DNA from 2 places in the Mucilaginibacter litoreus genome. Region 1 is predicted to be linked to the other one. Evidence: riboswitches for the same ligand, from Rfam matches in the RefSeq annotation. Region 1 holds a riboswitch; the other holds the start of a gene.
What was found. A riboswitch is a leader RNA that binds a small molecule or an ion and turns the genes downstream of it on or off. The one in region 1 is predicted to bind cobalamin.

Region 1 (3,427 bases):
TTGCTTCGGCAGAAAGACGTACCGGTAATTTATTAAATTGAATGTCGTAAACTGCCGATGCATCACTTACCGAATAACCAGGCAAACGGTATTTTACATCCTCTGAGCCGTTATAATTGCGGTGCGAGGATAAAACCTGGTTATAATAAACACTTAAACGCTTATAATTAATGCCTGCGTTTAAAGCGAGTGTATTTTTAGGTGTATAAGGTATTTGTTCTAAGTAATTGCTGCCAGGAGAGTCGCTAACATCCAAAGCATCCTGATAAGTGTAATTAGCCGCAAAAGATAACGACAGGTTATTAATTCTACGGCTTGCCGCTTTAAAGCCGAAATCTATCCCTTTTATATCAACCTCACCAACATTACTATACGAAAACACTGCCGGGTTTTGGTTTGGCAGCGCGATAATCTTGTTATGCACATTGTTATAATAAGCATCTGCATTAAGACTAATATAATTTACAAAACCGTCGAAGTTTTTACTGTAGGTAGCACCCAGATCATATTGTTTAACAAATTCTGGCTTTATAATACGCTCTGCAAAAGCAAAATAATACAGCTCATCTAAAGTTGGGTACCTGAAAATGTTTTTATAGAACGCCCTGATGGTCAAATTCGCGGCAGCCAATGGCCGGAACGATGCAACAACCGTAGGCGATAATACAGGCTGCTGCTGTAAAGCCGATCCGCGCTTAACACTTTCATGCAAGTAAGTATACAGTAGGTTACCGCTAAACTCCCAGCGATTAAGTTTTATGTTGCTGGCTATAACATTCAGTAATGTAAAACGTGTTGGATAAGCGTAACGCTCTATATCGGCGTTTACTTTGGTAACAGAGGCATCAGCAGCATACGATATCACCCAAAAAGGTTTGATATTGTAAGTAACGGTCGCCGATTGATATGCCTCCTGCTGTTTGTAGTGCTGCAGTATAAAGCCCTGTGTATTGAAATATGGCGAATCGAGATAACGGGTTTTTAATTGAGATAACTTGCTGTTCAATAGTAATTGTAAACTATTTCTCCAGATGTGCTTATAGCTTGCCTGTACAAATACATCATCATTATCCAGATTTTCTCCTGGCGACTGGCTGTAATATACAACCGCGCCAGGCAGTCCGCGCTTTGCATTGTAATAGTTTAAGTGGATATTAAAGGTACTGCTGTCGCTTTTATGCCAGTATAGAGCTGCATCTGTTTGAAAAGATCTTACCTCGCTATGCCTGCGGGTTGCTAATGTATCGCTACCGTCACCTTCCACCTTGTATTTATACCTTCCGTTAGAGTTGATATAATTGGTGCTTAATACTGCATACCAATTGTTATTAATATGCTGCTGCAATTGAATAAAAGGATTGAACAGACCGAAACTACCACTTTTTATGCCAGCAGTTATCCCAGTGGTTTTGCCGGATGGGAGCTTGTTAGTTTTAGTGGTAATATCAAGCACGCTGGCAAAAGCAAATGCCCGTGCATGTTGCAGCAAATCATCCGGCTGGGCGTTATAAAGGGTTATCTTATCAATGTTGCTAAGATTAAGTTTACTTAGGTCTATCTGGCCGGTCTGAGCATCATTAATTTGCAGGCCATCATAAAATACTGCTGTATGATTTGAGGCTAACCCTCTTACAGAAATTGTTTTGATGCCACCAATACCGCCATAATCTTTAATATTTACGCCACTAAAACTTCTTACTGCATCGGCAACATTGAAAGCGCCGTATTTCACAAAATCTGCGCTGGTTATTTGTTGTGCGGGTGTCTGCGATTTTAAAACAGGTATTACATTAGCCTTTACTGATACCTCACGCAAGCTACGGCTGGTATCCGTTTGCGCGGATATCTTTTGAGCGAACAAAGTGATGAAACTCAGCAGTACCCAAAACCTGCAAAGTCTGAAAAAATAGTATTCGCTTGATATGCAACGCCTCATGAGTACTGTTTAACATGACGCGCAATAGCAAAACGGAAATGAGATACCTGTTAAAGTGCAAGATCCGAATGCATGCTTTATTACGCGAAAGCCATGAATTTATAATGCTAAAGGCAGGTATTCTGACTTACTCCCCTCTGCCCTGTCTTCCCATCCCCCGCAGGCAGACAGTGACATATTGAACGGACATTAGTTAACGGAGCTTACAGCTGCGCGACAGTTACGGATTTTCACCGTATTCCCTTTTAATCCTATATATTTTAAAATAATATATAAAAACCTAAAGCGCTGCAAAGGTAATGATACAGATGGTAAACGCAAACAATGATTACATACACGGGTTAAAAATATTACGGATTAAGCAAACCCGGTTTATTTTAAATTGTTATCAAATCAACAAAACATTCAATATGACAACATTAGCAGCAACTAACCGATGGAGAGAAACGTCGGCTGATATAGAAAATGAAAGGGCTTCGCAAAGCGTTAACCTGTCGCAGGCAGAGCGCACCATTTCAATTGCAGGTGGCGTAAAACTGGCGCTTTCCGGCTTTAAAGGATTGTTTAAAAGTCCGTTTGCAAGTATCATAAAGCTTGGAGCCGGTGGATACCTGCTTACCCGTGGCATCACCGGCCATTGCGAGTTATACTCGCGTATGGGTCGCAATACAACAGAGCCGGTCAATGTAAATATCCGTTCATCTTATTTAATTAATAAACCACGCCAGGATGTTTATGATTTTTGGCGCAGACTGGATAACCTGCCGTTATTTATGAAGCATCTTGAAAGTGTGGAAATAATTGATGATGTGCGTTCGCATTGGGTATTGAAACTACCTGTTGGGGCAGCAAAAGTAAGCTGGGATGCAGAAATAGTTAAAGATGAGCCAGGATATAGTATAGGATGGAGCTCTCTTCCCGATTCGCTGATAGACAATGCAGGCAAAGTAACATTTCAGGACAGCCCGGATGGCGATGGTACGCTGGTAGATGTAGTTATCTCCTACCGGCCACCTGCTGGTGGTTTTGGCGGCAGCATAGCCCATGTGCTTAATCCTGTATTTAAAAACATGGTTGATAATGATGTACGTAACTTTAAACAGTACATGGATATAGACGGCGGCAACACTAATTCTGAAAAAATTTCGGAACCAGTTGCTCTAATCATTGAAGAAACTATCATTGAAACCGAACCGGAGCAGGAAGGTAATACGCGCATTCAATCAAATTCTGAACCGATGGATGTTCCTCGGAGCAGTAGTTCATCAAACGACCTTGGTGCTAACCAATAAGCATATAATTAACTTGGAAAGCATAAAATAATTAAGGCTTCCTCATTAGGGGAAGCCTTATACATTTAAAAACTCACAAATTAAATTAACTATATATTGGTTATAAACTTCTCGTTGTATCCCAATTTTCAAGGTATTGGGCAACGCGGCTTACAAAAGAACCGCCCAAAGCGCCGTCTACCACCCGGTGATCATAAGA
Region 2 (3,427 bases), on a different contig from region 1:
TACACCAGGGCCAATTTCATTAGGATATTCAAAATCGGCGAAGGCTTCAAGTAATTCCATTTGCGAGCGGGATGTCTCTATGGTTATTACATCGGCATCCATAGCGGCAATGTGCTTGATAATACCGTTAAACTCGCTATAGCACATGTGTGTATGTATTTGCGTTTGGTCCTCTACGCCGCTTGCCGATAGCCGGAACGCCCTTACAGCCCAATTCAGGTAATGTGGGTGGTTGGCTTTGCGCAACGGTAAGCCTTCGCGTATGGCGGGTTCATCAATCTGAATGATCCCGATACCGGCTTGTTCTAATGCTGAAACTTCCTGGCGGATAGCCAATGCTATCTGATTGGCAGTAACAGATCGCGGCTGATCATCGCGTACAAAGGACCACTGCAAAATAGTTACCGGCCCGGTAAGCATACCTTTCATAGGCAATGCAGTTTGTGCCTGTGCAAAGCTGCTCCATCTAACGGTCATATCAGCAGGGCGACTTACATCGCCGTAAATTACTGGTGGCTTAACACATCGGCTGCCATAGCTTTGCACCCATCCGTTTTTGGTGAAGAGAAAGCCTTTAAGCTGTTCACCGAAGTACTCAACCATATCGTTGCGTTCAAACTCGCCATGTACCAATACATCAATACCGGCTTCTTCCTGCCATTTTATCACCTGTACGGTGGCTTCTTCAATTGATGCGTCATAGTTGGCCCTGGTAATTTCACCTTTCTTAAATTTAGCACGCAGCTGCCTTATATCATCTGTTTGCGGGAACGAGCCAATAGTGGTAGTTGGAAACAAGGGAAGCTTAAACCTTGCATGCTGCAGCTTCTGCCGTACCGGAAACTGGCTAAAGCGGTTATACCACGATTCGTTAACAGATTCCTGCAGCTGCTTTATAGCTTTATCATGCACCAGTTTAGATTCGCGGCGCGATGCGTTGGCTTGTTTATTAGCCGCTAAAGCCGCTGCATCTCCATTTACAATCTCATAAATGTCGCTTACCTCAGCAAGTTTTTGTTTGGCAAAAGCCATCCAGTTTTTTACGCCGTAGTCAATTTCAGTTTCCAGGTCAAGATCAAATGGAACATGCAGTAACGAGCAGGACGGTGCAATCATTATACGGTTGCTGCCTATGACTTGGGCTGCTTTGCTAACTAATTGTATGGACTGCTCATAATCATTCTTCCAGATATTGCGGCCATCTACTACGCCTAATGATAGCGAAAGCCTGTCAGGAATCAATGCTAAAACTTCATCTGATTGTTCAGGAGCGCGTGCTAAGTCTATGTGCAGGGCGTTAACAGGAAGATTAAGCGCCAGTGGAGCGTTATCAGCTAATGCGCCGAAGTAAGTTGCCACCATGATCTTTATACCGCTTACACGGTTGCTTATCGCCTGGTAGGCATATTCCAAAGCTTCTTTTTCTTTTTTGCTCATGTCGAGCGCAAGGCAGGGCTCATCCAGTTGTATCCAGGTAGCACCTTGCAGTTTAAGGCGGTTAATAATTTCAACGTACACTGGCACCAGTTTTTTAATCAGATCGATACGATGAAAGCCAGGTTCTTTTTCCTTGCCAAGTAACAGATAAGTAACGGGCCCTATCAATACGGGCTTTGCCTTGTCACCGCATACCGAACGGGCATGCTCATACTCGGCAAATACCTTTTCTGAAAAAATGCTGAACTGCTGATTAGCTGTAAACTCGGGCACAATGTAATGATAGTTGGTGTCGAACCATTTGGTCATTTCCATAGCGGTGATGTCGAGCCCATCTTTTTGATAGCCGCGGGCCATAGCAAAATACAAGTCGATCTCGCGGTTATCTTTTACATCAGCCAGTACTTTGCTGTAGCGTTGCGGAATAGCACCAAGTGTAAGGCTCATATCCAGCACGTGGTCGTAATAACTGAAATCATTACACGGGATAAGGTCGATACCGGCTTGGAGCTGTAATTGCCAGTGTTCCTCTTTTAATGATCGGGCTACCTTATTAAGATCGCCGGTTGTGATTTTACCTGCCCAGTACTGTTCGCAGGCTTTTTTGAGTTGTCGGTGGCTGCCCACACGCGGGTAGCCGAGGTTGTTTTTGAGCATACGCATAAAACTTTGGTTAAACATTAATGATGATTAATGCTCCTTACGTTTCTGGTATGCTTTCGGGAAAAATGGAATAGGACGATACACACAGGCAGGCGCATGTAATATGCACAGGCATGAGGTTACCGTTGACTAAGCTTCAGATCGCGAAAGCATTTGTCTTTTTACAGCTATGGCAAGTATCCTGGCTTGTAACGGTTAACGCCATCCTTCTCATCCGCCTTGCGGACAATGGATACATCGGCGTACCTTTTATTGTTACTTACAGTTGCGCGACAGCCCATGATTTACACATGGTTCCTTTTTAATTGCAGTATTACCCGCAAACCACTGCTGCTTTAAGATTTTTATTTATGTAAAGAACTTTGCCAAAAGTAACTACTTTGAGCAAGGATAGCAAGCTGCATAAATAAGGATTGTTGTAGATGGCACAGCTGTATATTACAGTTTTACATTTATTAAGCTTAATTTTACACATCCAAAACTTTACAGGACTTATTTACTTTGTCAATACATGAGCAGCACGTCAGAAGAATTCCTGAAAGAATCTGAGCAAAAGGCCTTCGACATTGATCAGCGTCGTATCATCAATTATAATATTGATAAATATGATACCGCTTTTGAAAGGGGCAGTTCGCGTTTTATCAATCTTGATAATTCCAAGAAGAAAGCTCACGTGATCAAATGGAAAGTGATGGAAAACCTGGATAAGCTGCTGCCGGAGTTTGAAGCTAATTTCCAAAAGCGCGGAGGTAGGGTTATCTGGGCCAATGATGCTGATGAAGCCTGCCGTGAAATACATGCCATCATAGAGCGGGCCGGCGCTAAAACAGTCATCAAATCAAAATCCATGGCTACCGAGGAGATCCATCTGAATGCTTACCTGGAAAAGCATGGTGTCGAGTCGTTAGAGAGTGATTTAGGGGAATATATCATTCAGTTGCTTGGCCAAGAGCCTTATCATATGGTAACGCCTGCCATGCACCTTTCTAAGGAAGATATTGGTAAATTATTTAATGAAAAATTTGGCAGCCCTGCAGATTCTACGCCCGAACAACTGACGCAAAAAGCACGTGAACTGCTTCGAGATAAATATCTTAAGGCCGATGTGGGTATCACCGGAGCTAATTTTATTATTGCGGATACTGGTAGCATTGCCATCAGCGAAAATGAAGGGAATGCCAGGCTGACCACAAGTTTTCCTAAAATACAGATTGCAGTAGTGGGTATTGAAAAAATGATACCATCCATAACCGACCTGGATTTGTTTTGGCCTATGCTGGCAACGCATGGTACAGGGCAAAATGTAACAGTGTACAATACTATTTTA

Region 2: another riboswitch for cobalamin. It lies ahead of metE (5-methyltetrahydropteroyltriglutamate--homocysteine S-methyltransferase); the one in region 1 lies ahead of ACFQZX_RS10495 (TonB-dependent receptor plug domain-containing protein).

The regions. Positions count from the first base shown of each region.
Region 1 covers NZ_JBHTHZ010000005.1:539,180-542,606, forward strand. Annotated here, with positions in the region: gene ACFQZX_RS10495 (TonB-dependent receptor plug domain-containing protein) at 1-1,936, opposite strand, end outside; cobalamin riboswitch at 2,032-2,235, opposite strand; gene ACFQZX_RS10500 (SRPBCC family protein) at 2,347-3,228, shown strand; gene ACFQZX_RS10505 (dihydrolipoamide acetyltransferase family protein) at 3,329-3,427, opposite strand, start outside.
Region 2 covers NZ_JBHTHZ010000014.1:761,804-765,230, forward strand. Annotated here, with positions in the region: gene metE (5-methyltetrahydropteroyltriglutamate--homocysteine S-methyltransferase) at 1-2,094, opposite strand, end outside; cobalamin riboswitch at 2,255-2,444, opposite strand; gene ACFQZX_RS19250 (LutB/LldF family L-lactate oxidation iron-sulfur protein) at 2,612-3,427, shown strand, end outside.